2 regions of the Sivoneniella epilithica UHCC 1019 genome follow, and region 2 is predicted to be linked to the other one. Evidence: predicted binding sites of a transcription regulator. Region 2 holds the regulator's gene; the other holds the start of a gene.
The links. The regulator NtcA, encoded in region 2, controls nitrogen genes in cyanobacteria. The targets are predictions, from matches to a motif close to TTTGTANNNNNNNNTACAAA.
Positions count from the first base shown of each region.

Region 1: a site for NtcA is predicted at 4,330-4,349, ahead of AB3R30_RS18175 (ammonium transporter). Genes of this name have one in related genera too.

Region 1 is NZ_JBFPDP010000033.1:28,234-36,527, reverse strand. Features, by position in the region: gene AB3R30_RS18185 (SagB/ThcOx family dehydrogenase) at 1-1,193, opposite strand, end outside; gene AB3R30_RS18180 (GDSL-type esterase/lipase family protein) at 1,248-2,150, opposite strand; gene AB3R30_RS18175 (ammonium transporter) at 2,482-4,074, opposite strand; gene AB3R30_RS18170 (polysaccharide deacetylase family protein) at 4,811-6,619, shown strand; gene rpsO (30S ribosomal protein S15) at 6,756-7,025, shown strand; gene AB3R30_RS18160 (photosystem II biosynthesis protein) at 7,042-7,620, shown strand; gene aroF (3-deoxy-7-phosphoheptulonate synthase) at 7,682-8,294, shown strand, end outside.
Region 2 is NZ_JBFPDP010000017.1:19,753-28,046, forward strand. Features, by position in the region: gene AB3R30_RS12350 (lysostaphin resistance A-like protein) at 1-238, shown strand, start outside; gene pcrA (DNA helicase PcrA) at 241-2,592, opposite strand; gene fabI (enoyl-ACP reductase FabI) at 2,746-3,525, opposite strand; gene ntcA (global nitrogen regulator NtcA) at 3,849-4,586, shown strand; gene AB3R30_RS12370 (DUF3084 domain-containing protein) at 4,742-6,088, shown strand; gene corA (magnesium/cobalt transporter CorA) at 6,190-7,395, shown strand; gene AB3R30_RS12380 (hypothetical protein) at 7,392-8,102, shown strand; RNA gene rnpB (RNase P RNA component class A) at 8,161-8,294, shown strand, end outside.

The sequences.
Region 1 (8,294 bases), on a different contig from region 2:
TCTTCTAAGCCATCCACCGAAGAAACCACCATGAAGGTTTCGACCAAGCTGAGATCAAAACAGTCGGGCGTTCCATCTAACCCTTGCTCACTGTAGTGTTGAGGTTGGTAGGTGAAGTCTAGTAGGTGTTTCAGTTCATCAAAAGTAAGCGGCTCTCCCGTATAGGATCGAGTGGAACGGCGTTTGAGTAGAGTGTTTTCTAGACCTTCTAGGTTGTCTCCCCAGGCGATCTCATCGGTTGCCGTTGGCACTTTCGTACAAAACGGAAAATTGTATTTATCTGTGCGTTGCTTCTCAGTAGGCGACAGTTTCCAGTTGACCTTCATGGTTTCATTCAGGTCAATTTGGGTTGCCTGATGAAAGTAGAACAGGAGTTCACCATCAGCAAGGTTGGGATACTCAGTTTGGGTGCGAGTGGCAGTAATGGTTTTGGCAAGGGGGAGATTTTGGCGAACTTCTAGCAAATCAGCCAAGGGCAGCACGGCGATCGCGCCTTCTTGAGCAGAATCCAAATACAACACCTGATTTACGCCTTCATCCATAAAGCTACCAATCAAATGAGGGCGATAATCATTCATGGCACAGGTTAGATCCAGATTGCCTAACAAATGTCCACTATCGAGACACACACGGCGATAGGCACGATCTTGATACCGCCATTGCGATCGCCCAAAAACCGCCGTGATAATTAACGCTAGCTGAGTGTTTTCTAAAACAGGATGCCAAAAACAAGCGGCTTGGAGCTTCGTCCACAGGTCGTTTTCCCAAAAATGCATGAGGGAATGGGTACGCGCTTGATAGTTGAACAACCCGGCGGGGATTAAAGGAGTCCCCCGCGACACTAGATAGAGTTCCGCCGGGTAAAGCCCACCCGCTGAGGGAGCCGCCCTCAAATAATGAGGTTCGCCAACCGTAGGAACCATACCTGTTAAGCCATAGCTGCAAAACAAAAGCTGAGAAATCCGCTGCCACCACTTGCCTATAGGATCATCGGCAAACTTTTCAGGATTCTCCGTGAGGAATGGCTTGAGATCAAACGAACTGCCAATTTTGTATTCTTTGAACGGAATGGGTTGCTGATTCCAATCCGGTGGTTTACTTTTAGCGTTGATCGTTCTGGGATCGTATTTGGTTCTCTCGTGATAGTGCTGGGCGATCGAGACAGTCGGTTCGGGCATATAGGAATTCGGCATTTGCTCATCTCCTACCCCAATCTTGACACTCTCTTCTAAAAAAGTGCCACTTCCTTAAGGAGAAGTCCCCAAACGCGAAATGGGAGGTTTGGCAACAACTTCGCCCGCTTGCTCTAGCTTCGATCGCCAAAGGGCATATCCAGCAACGCTCAAATGTAAACCATCGGTGGTTAGTTCATCTTTAAGGTAACCCTGGGCATCTGCAAAATCGCTGTGCAAATCTAAATACTCTACGCCTTCATCTTGGGCGACCCGCGCTAGTTTTTCATTAATTGTGCGAATCCAGCGGCTTGAAATCGTGGGCAATCGCTCCACCCACAGGGGATGCTCTTTGGCAGCCGGATCACCTTTGACAGAGGCAAGATACCGCCGACTCGCGCGATCGCCGCCGTGGGGCAAAATCGATTGAATCACAATTCTCGCTTGGGGATGGGCGGCTTTAAGATGGCGCACAATCTCTCGCTGATTGGCAACCAACGTTTCACCCCTCACCCCTCTAATTAAGTCATTAATTCCAATCATGACAAAAATAGTTTGGGGCTTGGTTTGATCCAAAAACTTAACTCGTTTCAGCAGCCCATAGGACGTTTCACCCGAAATGCCTTGATTGAGCCAAGTAGCTCCTGCGGGCAGCAGATTGCTCGGAAACCATAAACTTAAGGAATCCCCCGCTAAAACTTTTAAGTGGGTCGGTGTTTGATCCGCGATCGCGATCGCCTCCCGTTTTAGCAGTTCCACCCATTCGGCATAATTCAACTGCCGTCGCACTCCAAAATCACCATTGGCAGCAGTAGAACTGGCTGATGATACATGGGGCGTTGAGTATGGCGTTGGTTCCTCAACCGTAGAGGCGCGAACTTGAGAAGAACTCCGCACACTATCTCGATGAACACTCAGCAGCACAATTGGGAGTAGCAGCCCACTCACTAAACTTAAGGGAATAGCCCAGGTTGGCACGCTAAAACGTCTAAACACTTACTTCCATCAAACACATTCGATCAGATTGTAAAGGCTATCTTAGCAACGGTTACAAATCAGTTCAAAAACTGTTTGCAGCCACTAAGATAGCCTTTATTTGTGACTAGATTTCAGTGCAAAGAAATTAGTTGAGCAAAAGTTAAAATTTAGAAATCTTAGTGGCAAAGTCCATTTCAGTTATAGTGCCTTCGCCTTCAGCTTCTTCATACTCATGCATCCCTAAGCCTTCGTCTTCCACCTCATCTTTAAAAAGCCTCTATTAAGTCAATCTAATTTTCCAAGCAATAGCTACTCAGTTTTGTCGTTTGGCTTAATAATTTCGGCTGGCAACTCCAGGGCTACCCACACCACCGGATAGGTCAGAGGTAGAACCCGTGCTGTCTTTCACGAACCCTGCATACGCTTCCATACCATGTTCGCTAATGTCTAGACCGATTAGCTCTTCCTCTTCAGTCACTCGGATACCTAAGGTTGACTTCAATACTACCCAGAAGATAGTAGAAACCAGAACCGTAAAGCCGCCAACTGTCATAACACCTACAAATTGATACCAAAGCTGTTCAATTCCACCACCCAAGAGTAGCCCTGCCTTTGGACCTGCTGAATACAATGCACCTGCTACGTCGCTGGGTCCCACTGCAAATAGACCTATCGCTAAAGTTCCCCAGACTCCACACACTAGGTGAACCGAAGTTGCCCCAACCGGGTCATCAATCTTAAGCTTGTCAAAGAACCCTACTGCAAACACGACTAAAATCCCACCAACCGTACCAATTACAGCGGCGGCTGGAATCGTAATAAAGGCGCACCCTGCTGTGACTGCTACTAAACCTGCCAAAACGCCGTTGATGATCATGGACAGATCCGGCTTGCCTAGATAAAGCCATGCCGTGATAGTTGCAGCAATACCACCAAATGCACCCCCTGTGTTGGTCGTAATGGCAATGTGAGAAATTAGCGAACCATCACCCACTGCCATCGTCGAACCAGGGTTAAAGCCAAACCAGCCCAACCACAAAATTAGAGCGCCTAATGTGGCAATGCTCATGTTGTGTGCAGGCAGTGCGTTTGAGTGACCGTCTGTTCCATATTTGCCCAAACGAGGACCAAGGATCGCGGCACCCATTAGGGCAGCCCATCCGCCCATTGAGTGAACCACGGTTGAACCGGCAAAATCCCAGAAGCCCAACGTTGCTAGCCAGCCGCCGCCCCAAATCCAATGACCTGTTATGGGATAAGCAATGCCAACTAATAACACGCTAAAAATTAAAAAGCTCACAAACTTGATGCGTTCTGCTACGGCTCCAGATACGATCGTGGCGGCAGTTCCGGCAAAGACAAGCTGAAAGAAAAATTTTGCCAGCAGGGGCACCCCTGTCCAACTGATCGCACTAAAGATTCCTTGATAAGCGTCTCCTGTGGCTGGGCTATTGTCCGCACCTGTTAAGAACAAGCCGCCACTACCGATGAAACCACCGCTAGTAGTGCTGAACATTAACCCAAATCCGATCGCCCAGAATGCGATCGTGGCAAGGGAGAACACAATCAGGTTTTTAGCGAGAACATTCACAGCATTCTTCTGACGACAGAAGCCAGTTTCTAACATGCAAAAACCAGCGTTCATGAAGAAGACCAACATGCCAGCCACCAGCACCCACATGGTGTCGAGACCCACTTTTAGGGTTTCAGTGGTTCTTGCGACATCTGCCAACGTAGGCGCACCTTGGGCAAACGCTTCATATCCCCAAATCAATACAATGATCAGAGCCAGCGGAATACAGGCTTGAGCGCTGGGGGATAGCTTTCTAGAGTACCAATCGAGCGATCGCCATTGGTTCGTTTGGATTGGTGCTAAACGCTGCTTCCTCCGGGCTGAAGGCTTAAACGGAATTTTCATGGTCATTAGTAGGAATTCCTCACTGGATTAATGAGCGACACTTTGATGAACGGCATCCTAGTTACAAGCCTAATTACTTAGGAAGGTGAGCAAACTGAGCAATCAGCGGAACCCTGAGCGATCGCAAGACTTCAAAAAGTTTGAAGCGAACATTCAGATGCTTAACGCATAGATTGATAGATGTCATCACACCTTTTAAGGATGTCTAAAGAAAAAAACAAAATAACCCTTAATGAATTCCATCTTTTCCGACCTGGTTATTCTGTAATCTTTTATACAAAACTCATTCTCTTTCTTGAACGCTAAAAAAATGACACCCTTATAAACTACATAACTGCTAGGCATTGGGCGACCTGTTATTTTCTCTTGCTAAGTATTTATACATAATTGAATACACTCCCTGTAGTCTCTCTTACTAAGGGGGACAGTGATAGCCGGGGGTTGTACGGAGCAATTTTTATGCCCAAGTACCTAGTCGATGATAACCTTGCCGATGTATGAAAAAGCTTCAAATAACACTCTGTAAAATCCGTTCCAGTGATTTTCTAGGCTAGTAAGATTTCAAGACAATCACCGCTGATAAGGACTTAGACCAAAAAAGACGTAATCTATTCGCGAAAAAACGTCAAAAAAACTGACAAAGCTATCGTTATAGAGTAGATATGTCTAGGGAACTTATGAAGCTTGGTGAACTATGGGCAGCGTGGATAAGTTTTTTATCAAATTCAATCGAATGAGTCCTTTGATTTCTTTTAAACAAAGATCGCGACTGGCGATCGCTGTGATTACGCCGCTCCTATTTTGTGCAATTGAGCGATCGCACCCTGCCTCAGCAGCCCTAACTATTGCTCAATCCTTGGATGCCAATGGCACCCCTGAACAATCTGCCGTTGGAGAACCGCTGGCACCTGTCAAAAATCCCGACTGCCCACCAACCCAAGTGACTCAAACCACCAATGGGTTGATTCAACTCATTAGCAACATTTCTCAAACCGCCAATTGGGTTGAACAGCCAGCTTTTGGGATGGGCGCGATCGTCGGTCAGATTGCCCCTCAAGTTATGGCATATCTCAGTCCTAGCCCTTTTCCCGAAATCAATTCTTTGGCACGGGAAGCCAAAGTCCCCGTCATGATGTATCACGACATCCTGCCGGAAAAACTGGTGTTTTTTGATGTCACACCCCAAGAGTTTGAGCAGCACCTACAGCTAATCAAACAAAAAGGGCTAACTCCCATCAGCATGGATCAGCTTGTGGTGCATCTCCGCACCGGCAGCCCATTACCAGCCAAACCGATTTTGCTCAGCTTCGATGATGGCTACAAAGGGCATTATGACTATGTATATCCCCTTTTAAAGAAATATAACTACCCCGCACTTTTTTCGATCTATACCGTTAAAGTTGGCAAACAAATGGGACGCTCTAGCCTTAACTGGGAGCAACTGCGGGAAATGGTGAAAGATCCCCTCATCACGATCGCCTCTCACAGCGTCAACCACACTGTGATGGAGGGGCTAACTCCGGCTCAACTGCTGCTCGAAACCCAGGAATCTAAACGCATTCTAGAAGCAGAGCTAGGCAGATCCATTCGCTACTTCACCTATCCAGAAGGCAAATTTGACAAAGCCGCCCTAGAGTCTGTGCAAGCAGCAGGATATACCGCAGCTCTAACAATGAACGATGCCGATGAGCAACTGGCAGGTCAATCACAAAGCCTATTGGCGATCGGGCGAATTGGGCAATCTCGTATTCAAGAAATGGTTGATATTGCATGGGGCGGCTCCCCCATGCCATCGATTAGCACAGGATTCAACTTCACCTCTCCCGTACAACGATTCGATCGAACCATTAATCAAACCCCATTTATTTTTATTGCAGGCGGCAAGCCAGTCACGATTCACTACAATACCCGTGGGCAAATCCCTCAAATCATCGCCAATACTCCTGTAATTGCCGCCGTGGATGGCACCTTCTTCTCATTAGAAATGCTTGAATCAAACGAGATGCTAGGTCCAATTTATAGCCAAAGCCATGGTCAATTTATTCCCGGCAAGCGTGGTGAAATTCCGTTTTTAGAAAATCGGCCCCTCGTTTTAATCGGCACAGAAGCAGTCCAATTTATTCCTTTTAACTTCAAAAAGCACAATACATTAGCAGCTATCCAAGCCGAGATGCCCACCGTAACTGACGCATTTGTTGCCGCTGGCTGGCTAGTTGAAAATGGGAAACCTCAGCCGATAGAACGGTTTGGTCGGCTATATAGCGTCAATGAATTGAGGCATCGTGCGTTTTGGGGCATCAACCAACAAGGACAACCTCAAATTGGCGTTTCTACCGAACCCATCGGCTCTGTAGATTTGGGCATAGCGCTTGTTAAAGTAGGATTTCGAGATGCCGTCATGCTAGATTCAGGTGCCAGCACCTCTTTAGCATTTAAAGGCGAGTCCCTCGTAGCCTATGAACCCCGTGCCGTACCTCACGTCGTCGGTTTAATTCCGCCCCCAGGCGACTTAGGCACCTGCCCCGTCGTAACATCCTCCATCTCCCCCTAAAAATTTCTTATAACTTTATAAAGTTATAAAATTAGCAGTTTTGTTAGTGTTGCTTTTTGACTCTTCAGCGATCCTTAACCCCCATGCTATTATTAAAGACTGCTGACTTTGTGTAAACTCAAAACTCGGACGACCCATGGCTCTGCTGCAACAGCAAAAACAAGAAATTATTTCCTCCTATCAAGTTCACGAAACTGACACAGGTTCTGCTGATGTACAGGTAGCAATGCTAACTGAACGAATTAACCGCCTCAGTGGACATCTGAAAACCAACAAAAAAGACCACTCTTCTCGTAGGGGTCTATTAAAGATGATTGGTCAAAGAAAGAGCTTGCTTGCCTACATTCAAGCTGGCGATAATGCCCGCTACCGTGCATTGATCACTAAACTGGGCATTCGCGGCTAATTCAGGAAAAGCGAGTATGTCATCAAAATCTTGGAAGACATCGAACAATAAAAATAAACCTGAAGAACTTGCGGGGCTGCATCAGGAAACCAATCTTGCAAGTTCTCCGCGTTTACCATTTGAGCCACTACAAAACCGTAGAAAGGCTCGTCAAAGTGGTTCGCAAGATCCAAAATCTGAATCTACCGCGAATTCTAATAAAAAAACTTCTTTAGAGAAAGCAAAAGTGAAAAAACAGGGTGGACAAACTACAGTGTCTTCCCCTGCCAATCCGTCCTCTATTCCTGAAGTCGTTAGTAGACGGATGGTTAGGCGAATTGCGCTTTTTTCTGGTATTCCATCTAGTCTTGGAATGTTGACATTTGTGATTAGTTACGTTGTTGTGAGCCAGCACTACTTTAAACTTCCCTCTGTGGTGGTTTTGCTAGTAAGTCTAGGCTTCTTTGGATTGGGCGTTTTAGGTCTTAGCTATGGTGCCCTTTCTGCTTCTTGGGATGAAGATCGGGTCGGAAATTGGTTTGGCTGGGGCGAATTTAGAACCAATTTTGGACGGACGATCGCATCTTGGCGGGAAGCGCGGCAGAAAGCATCATAACTCCTCTCATCAAAGATTGTGCTTTGCACATCATTCACACCGTACCTAAGGATAAAAACCCATGATTGTGGTCATGAAAACTGGTTCTCCAGAAGTCGAAGTTAACCGCTTGACTGAAGAATTCTCAAGTTGGGGACTTAGCCCAGAAAAAATTGTTGGCAGTCACAAGGTTGTCATTGGGCTAGTGGGTGAAACAGTCGATTTGGACCCCCGACAAATTCAGGAGGCAAGCCCTTGGATTGAGGAAGTCTTGCGAGTCGAGAAGCCCTATAAACGTGCTAGCCGGGAGTATCGGCAAGGTGATCCGAGTGAAGTCACTGTTTCTACGCCGAATGGAGCCATTACGTTTGGGGAACAGCATCCTCTTGTCGTGGTGGCGGGTCCTTGTTCGGTTGAGAATGAAGAAATGATTGTGGAAACGGCACGGCGCGTAAAAGCAGCAGGCGCCCAGTTTCTTCGAGGTGGAGCTTACAAGCCAAGAACGTCTCCTTATGCGTTTCAAGGACATGGAGAAAGCGCTTTAGGGCTGCTGGCGAAGGCGCGAGAAGTGACTGGATTAGGTATTATTACTGAATTGATGGATGCAGCAGACCTAGAGCCTTTGGCAGAGATCGCTGATATCATCCAAATTGGTGCCCGTAACATGCAAAACTTTTCTTTGTTAAAAAAGGTGG
Region 2 (8,294 bases):
TTTCAAACGGCTCAGGGGCAGACTAGGATTGTCGATTGGGCTTCATGCGGGGTTAGTTTGGGGCAATTACTTAATCGAGGTGGGCAAGCTGGTTGAATATACCGACCGCGTACCTGCTTGGATTACAGGCATTAATCGCAATCCTTTAGTGGGGCTGACTGGTTTCTTGTTTCTGCTAGGATTGGCGATCGCGGTGCGCTACTACGCACAGCGCCAATTGGCTAATTCAAAGTGGTAAGGCTAATCTTCTCGCCGAATAGGAGTCATTTTGGGATCAATAATCTTTTGCCCCAAGCCTGGAAACTTGACGGCTAAACAAATTTTGTTGCCTGCGCCAAAAATACGGACGACTTCCCCTTCGCCATAAGCTTTGTGAATTAAGCGATCGCCCACACTCCAATCATTCGCATGGCTATTGGGCATATTACGTGATTCGCTTTTGTTCCGACGAATTTCAGAAATTGGTTTCGTCCACTTATTAGGAATTGCCGCCGCCACATTAGAGTTAAGCAATTCTCTAGGCAACTCTGCTAAAAAGAGCGAGGGGCTTGCAGGTTCGCGAGTGCCATATAAGCGGCGTTCCCTGGCATAGGAAATAAAGAGTCGCTCTTGGGCACGGGTGATCCCCACATAGCAAAGTCGCCGTTCTTCTTCCAATGCAGCGGGATCTTCCATGGAACGATAGTTGGGAAACAACCCTTGCTCTAATCCAATCAAAAATACTACCGGGAATTCCAGACCTTTTGAGGAGTGCAGCGTCATTAAAGATACTTTTTGATCTTCTTCTCCTAAGTTATCGAGGTCAGAGGCTAATGAGGCACTGGCTAGGAAACCGAGCAAGCTAGGATCATCGTTGTTCTCCTCAAATTGCAGCACCGCATTGTAAAGTTCCTGCACGTTTTCCAGGCGATCGGTGGCTTCATCGGTTCCCTGATTTCTCAGGTCTGCTACATAGCCAGAGTCTTCAAGTACGCCTTGGGCAATTTCGCTAGCGGAACAAGCATCCAATTCCTGTCGCCATTTTTGAATAATCTGAGCAAACTGAAGCACTCCTTTAGCAGACCGACCCGCTAAAGATTTAACTGAGGTTTCGTCCGATAAAATTTCCCACAGGGGGATGCTCAATTCTTGGGAAGCTTTGACCAAAGAATCGATCGTGGTTTTGCCAATGCCGCGACGAGGTGTGTTGATGACGCGCAGGAGGCTGATGGTGTCAAAGGGGTTGGCGATCGCCCTGAGATATCCCAGCACATCCTTAATTTCTTTGCGATCGTAGAACCGCAGTCCGCCCACGACTTTATAGGGAATTTGTAATTTTACCAGCGAGTCTTCCATTGCCCGCGATTGAGCATTGGTGCGATACAAAATGGCAAACTTACCGTGGTGTAGTTCAGGATGCTTTGCCTCTAACTGGCGAATTTGATTGGTGACAAATTCTGCTTCTGACGTTTCATCATCGGCTCGATATAAGAAGATCGGTTCACCTTCACCCCGCGTCGGTTTCAGCACTTTATCAATGCGTTCGGTGTTGTTGTCGATCAGTTGATTGGCAACTTCTAAAATATTTCGGGTCGAACGATAGTTTTCCTCCAGCTTGACCATTGTGCGGGTGTCGTCGTCATGCAGGCGATCGCCAAAATCATCCTGAAACCCCATCAGAATCGTGAAATCTGCCGCCCGAAATGAATAAATAGATTGATCCGCATCACCCACCACAAACACCGAGCGATACTCCCATTCGTTAAAGGTGTTAGAGTTTTCACCATTGGTCACGAGCAGACTGATCAAATCGTATTGCGTCCGGTTTGTGTCTTGATATTCATCCACCAACACATGGCGAAAACGCTTGTGCCAATAGGCGCGGACTTGCTCATTTTGTTTCAACAACTGGACTGGCGTAAGAATCAGATCATCAAAATCCAGCGCATTATTTGCCGACAACGTGTCTTGATACATGCTGTAGACATTGGCAATCACTCGTCCGCGAAAATTAGACTGATCTTTTTCTAAATCTTGGGGCGAGAGGCTCTTATTTTTCGCGTTACTAATGGCATAGCGAACCGATTTTGGATCAAACTTTTTGTCGTCTAAGTTAAGTTTTTGAGTGACAATTTCTTTGACTAAACTTTGAGCATCCGATTCGTCAAAAATAGAAAAATTGCGGGTCCATTTGCGCCCACTACCATCTTGATATTTTTCGATGTCAAACCGCAAAATTCGGGCACAAAGCGCATGAAATGTCCCAATCCAAAGCTCTTTGGTAATATTTTTGTAAACGTAAGATCTTAGCCGGGTTTGTTCAATAGGAGAGAGCGCATCTAAGGGTTTACCAAAATCGCTGCGGGCTTTTTGATCGGCAAATAATTTTTCGATTCGCTCTTTCATTTCCCGTGCGGCTTTGTTTGTAAAGGTGACCGCCAGGATGTTTTCAGGATCAACGCGATGATTTAGGACTAGGTTTGCAATGCGGTAGGTGAGCGCCCGCGTTTTGCCAGAACCCGCTCCTGCTACTACCAACAGCGGTCCACAGTAGTGTTCTACGGCACGACGCTGAGAGGAATTGAGGTGGCTGATATCGAGAGTCTGGCTCATGGAGGCTATTTTGCGGAAGGTGCAGTTTCTAGATAAGGGTATCGCATCTTGCTAAATCCTGTGGGGTTTGACCAAGAGGATATCGGAGTTTACTGGGGCGATCGCCCCCTGAATGAAACAAATGATTGGTGCGGTCAACCAGGATTGCTTTGCCTAAGCCATGCCCAAAATCTCGTAGCCCGCATCCACATAAAGAATCTGCCCTGTCATGCCGCTGGATAGATCACTGCACAAAAAAGCGGCAGTGTTTCCCACTTCTGTTTGGGTGACGGTGCGACGTAAGGGCGCGACGGCTTCCACATGATGAATCATATCCAAAATTCCGCCCACCGCAGAGGATGCCAGAGTGCGGATGGGTCCGGCAGAAATGCCATTCACTCGAATCTTTTGAGGTCCCAGTTCCGCTGCCAAATATCGGACGCTCATTTCCAAACCCGCTTTGGCGATCCCCATGACGTTGTAATTGGGGATCACTCGCACACCACCTAAATAGGTAAGTGTGACAATGCTGCCGCCTTCGGTCATCAATGGCTTTGCTGCACCACAGAGCTTAACGAGGGAGTAGGTGCTTATATCCAGTGCTGTGGCGAACCCGGAGCGAGATGTTTCCACGAAGCCGCCTGTCAGGTCATCTCGGTTGGCAAATGCTAGACAGTGAATCAAAATGTCGATTCTGCCCCACTTATCGCCTACGGTTTCAAAGGCAGATTGAATTTGAGCATCATCTTGAACGTTTAATGGAACAAATACACTGGGATTGAGGGGTTCTACCAACTCAGCTACCTTTTTTTCCATTTTCCCTTTTTCATCGGGTAGATAGGAAATGCCAATGTTCGCGCCGGCTTTGTGAAGCTGTTGGGCAATGCCCCACGCGATCGAGCGGTTATTAGCGATTCCGGTTACAAGGGCGTTTTTCCCAGTCAAGTCCAGCATGGCAATCAATCCTTTGAGGGCACCTATGAGGATACTGAAATATGGGGTATAAAGATAGCACTCCTAGTTAGTTCAAGAGTTCTAAAGTTTAGCTGCAAAAAGGATTTCAATAGATGCCCGTAATTATTTTTGCAATGAATTTTGTTCAATTTGCCAAGCTGCGGTTAAGATACTGATACTTTCTAGGCTCTTTATATGGGTAAGAAAGCGGTAGGTAAGTGACTCTAAGCTTTTGTATAGGGGCTGCGATCGCCTTATTTTGTAACAAAGGGTACAAAAAACCCTTTAGGAGTGCGTTTAAGTATTCTAAGTTACAGAGTTGAATGCTAATTATTCGGCATGTTTTATTCAACGAGTTGGCACGTAGTAAGGACTCCGAGCAGGGGAATATGGTTGTGACGCAAGATAGACCACTGGCATCGGTATTTCGTCAGATGGGAAGTGGGGTGTTTCCACCCGTTGTTGAATCGTTTGAACGGGGTAAAACGATTTTTTTTCCAGGCGATCCTGCTGAGCGCGTCTACTTCCTAGTTAAGGGAGCCGTAAAGCTTTCTAGGGTATACGAAGCAGGGGAAGAAATTACAGTTGCATTGTTGAGAGAAAATAGTGTGTTTGGGGTGCTGTCGCTGATTACAGGACATCGTTCCGATCGCTTTTATCATGCTGTGGCGTTTACGCCTGTGGAGTTGCTTTCAGTACCGATTGAACAGGTTGAGAAAGCGTTAAAAGATAACCCTGATCTATCGATGATTTTGCTGCAAGGGTTGTCTTCGCGCATTTTGCAGACTGAAATGATGATTGAAACGCTGGCTCATCGCGATATGGGTTCTCGATTGGTTAGCTTTTTGTTGATTCTGTGCCGAGATTTTGGTACGCCCAGTAAAGAAGGAATTACGATTGATCTGAAGCTCTCGCATCAGGCGATCGCAGAAGCGATCGGCTCTACCCGTGTGACGGTCACTCGGCTTTTAGGCGACTTACGGCAAGATAATATGGTTTCGATTCATAAAAAGAAAATTACTGTGCATAATCCTGTAACCTTAAGTCAGCAGTTTACGTGATGAGCTAGAAACCAGCAGTTTATTAAAAATAAGAGTTGTGCGCTCACAAATTCGCAAGTGAGTAGAGCCATCATCAAAGATTCATGGGGTAGGCTATAGATGAGTTTGCCCCTGTTTGCATTGCAAAGGTTAGGGCGTTTTGGTTTGGAGCAGCGATGTCTACGGGGCTGATCCTAATATTTGCAATATTGGTAATTGGTGGTGTGATTGCCACTGTGGGCGATCGCATTGGCACCAAAGTTGGGAAAGCTCGCCTCAGCCTATTTAACTTACGCCCGCGTCGCACGGCAACCTTAATCACCATTTTGACGGGGATCGTCGTTGCTGCTTCCACCTTGGGGATTCTATTTGCAACCAGTGGTCCATTACGCACCGGAGTCTTTGAATTAGGCGCACTTCAACGCAAGCTAAGACGGGCACGCACTGACCTAAACGATGCAAAAAGTCAGTTAGAAACGGCTCAAGCTCAAAAGCAACGTACTGAAGCCGAATTAAACCGGGCAAAAGCCCAAGAAATTGAGGCTCAAAAGCAACTAATGAGTACTCAAAAACAGATTCAAACCATTGGCGGCTCTTTGAAAAGCGCGATCGCCGAACGGAACCGTGCCATGAGCGATCGCGTTACAGTACAGCGGACTCTTGAACAAAACCGCAGCCAACTTGCCACTATCTCTGAGCAAGTATTGCAATTTCGAGCCAATATTAGCCGACTGCAAGCAGAGCAGAGTCAAGTTGTGGCAGTGGCAGAAGAGGAAATTAAAGCCAAAAGTGCAATCATTAGTGAGCGGGAAGGGCGACTGAAACAGCTAGAAGCTCAGCAAGATTTTTTGGTGCAAGAAATTGGCAAGCTGGAGCGAGAAGCCGAGGGGTTGCGCCGGGGTAATGTGGCAATCCAGCGGGGGCAAGTGCTTTCTTCGGCGGTGGTGCGGATTCTTGACCCACGCTCTACCCAAGGCGCGATCGATCAGCTTTTACGAGAAGCCAATCGCTCTGCAACTCAATTGGTGCGACCTGGCACAAAACCGCAGGGACAAATCATTCAAATTACCAAAGCCGAAGTGGATCAACTGATCAGGCAAGTGAGTAACGGTCAAGATTATGTAGTCCGTATTTCGTCAGCTGCCAATTATCTTACTGGAGAAAACCTGGTTCAAGTTTTTGCAGAAGCGGCTCCCAACCGGATTGTTTTTCAAGAAGGGGATCTGATTGCTGCCACGTCTCTAAATCCAGCTAGCTTGAGCGAGGTTCAAATTCAGCAGCGAATTAATCTGCTAGTAACCGCAGCCGGATTTAGGGCGCGGCGTTTGGGAATTCTGACTGATACGGTGCAAATTGGCGATGGGCGAGTCCAAGATCTATTGACATTTATCGAAAAGCTGCAAGGGTACAACGAGACGATCGAGCTAAGAACGATCGCGGAGGAAAAAACATTGACAGCAGGTCCTCTAAAAGTAAATCTGGTGGCAGTACAGAATGGCAAAGAGTTACTGCGATCGCAATAACTCTATCAGTCCTGGCAACAGTACACTAGCAATGATTCCCTTTGAGCAACGATTTACTTTTAGCGATCGCCTTCTCAAAAAATGGTTAAAGGTTTTCTGACATGGTAGACCATCGCTTGCACCCACCCTTAATACAGCTATCTCCTGACCTTGATCAAGACGACTCCTATATTGACTATCACTATCACACCCCCGGCGAGATTCCGGGCACCCTTGATATTGATCCCAAAGCCCCCCCACCCGTCATCATTTTGATTGACTACTCTAAAAAGGGCGCTAGCCGACGCGAACTCGATACCCCCGAAGAAATCATTCCTTATCTAGATACCGAATCAGTTTCCTGGGTCGATGTAAAAGGATTTGGCAATGAAGATATTATGCAGCGATTGGGGGAAGTCTTTAATCTGCATCCGCTCGTGTTAGAAGACGTGGTGAATGTTCCTCAGCGACCCAAAGTGGAAGAACACCCAGAGCAACTGCTGATCATCGCGCGCATGGTCACTTTACGGGACGACGAAGAAACATTTGAAAGTGAGCAGGTTAGTTTTATCTTGGGTCGGCACTACTTGCTCACGGTTCAAGAAGAACCCCGCTACGACAGCTTTGGTCCTATTCGAGAACGGATTCGCACCAGTAAAGGAACCATTTGCTGTAATGGGGCTGATTATCTCACCTATGCCCTGCTAGATTCGATTATTGATGGTTTTTTTCCGGTTCTAGAGATCTATGGTGAACAGCTAGAAGAACTAGAAGATGAAGTAGTAGCCAATCCTAATCGCCAAACTCTGCAAAAGATTCATGAGCTTAAACGTCAGCTACTGACCCTGCGTCGAGCCATTTGGCCTCAGCGGGATGCGATTAATGCCTTGATTCGAGATGGCAGTGATTTGATTAGCAACGATGTCCGTGTTTATTTGCGCGACTGCTATGACCACACGATCCAGGTGTTGGATATGGTGGAAACTTACCGTGAACTGGCTTCTAGCTTGATGGATATCTATCTGTCGTCTGTTAGTAACAAAATGAACGAAGTGATGAAGGTATTAACAGTAACATCTTCTATCTTCATTCCATTAACGTTCATTGCTGGGGTTTATGGCATGAACTTTAATCCTGAAAAGTCGCCGTTCAACATGCCAGAGTTGAATGCTTACTGGGGATATCCTATTTGTTTAGCGGTGATGTTGGCGATCGCGATCGCCATGGTGGCTTTGTTTTGGCGCAGGGGCTGGTTTGAAAATATGTCAGCCGTAAAGCCTCCTAGCAATTCTGACAAAAAAGCGATCGGGATGGGTAATCTTCGATGAGATCGATAGACCCAATCATTTTGGTAATTTACCTAATTGTGATCACCTGGGCACTGTCCAAGATTGTGAGCAGTTTTAATGATGAATATACCGTTTCTTTAGATGAGGAAATTTTAAAGCAGCAGTTAGCCGATCAAAATCTTCAAGATATAGTAGGCGTTGGTTTTGATTTTGAGAAACGCTACGAGTTCGGCAAAGATGACAAGCTGAAACAGTTTGGAGTCAAAGTGACCAATAAATCACAGACTCATTCTATCTACATCGATTGGGACTATTGCGCCACGACCGATTTGCAAGGGCGATCGCGCCGCGTGACCCGTCTTATTCCTGGCACCACTTTAGATTTATTTCAAAATCAGGTCTTTAGTACTGTTGCCCCCGGTGCCACCTTAAAAGAAATTATTACCGCAGAAGACGTTTTAAAGCGCAAAGAGCCGAAAGACAAAGATGCTGCCGTGGCGCTGGAAATGGAAGTGAGCAAACCGCTGCTCGACTTTGAAGCGCTTAAAAAAAGTAAAGATGATCCCCCCAAGAAAAAATACGCCCGATTTATCAGCAGAATAGACCCCTTGGAGTTTAGTCTCGACTTAGCGCTGCGACTGATTGGCTCTACCTATAGTGCAGAGGGCGATCGCATTCAACTACGCTGCAAGTTCATTCTAAAAAAATTGCCATGGCAAGCCGGATTACCTTGGAACCCAAGATAGTCTCAGCTTTTTCTCTTTTCCCTCTTTCCTCTTCCCTTCAACTACACTAGTCTTGGAAAGAGTAGGCGAGATGGTTGCGAGTTGCGATGCAGTTCGAGGAAAGTCCGGGCTTCCGAAAGACCAAACTTGCTGGGTAACGCCCAGTGCGAGCGATCGTGAGGATAGTGCCACAGAAATATACCGCCGAAGAGT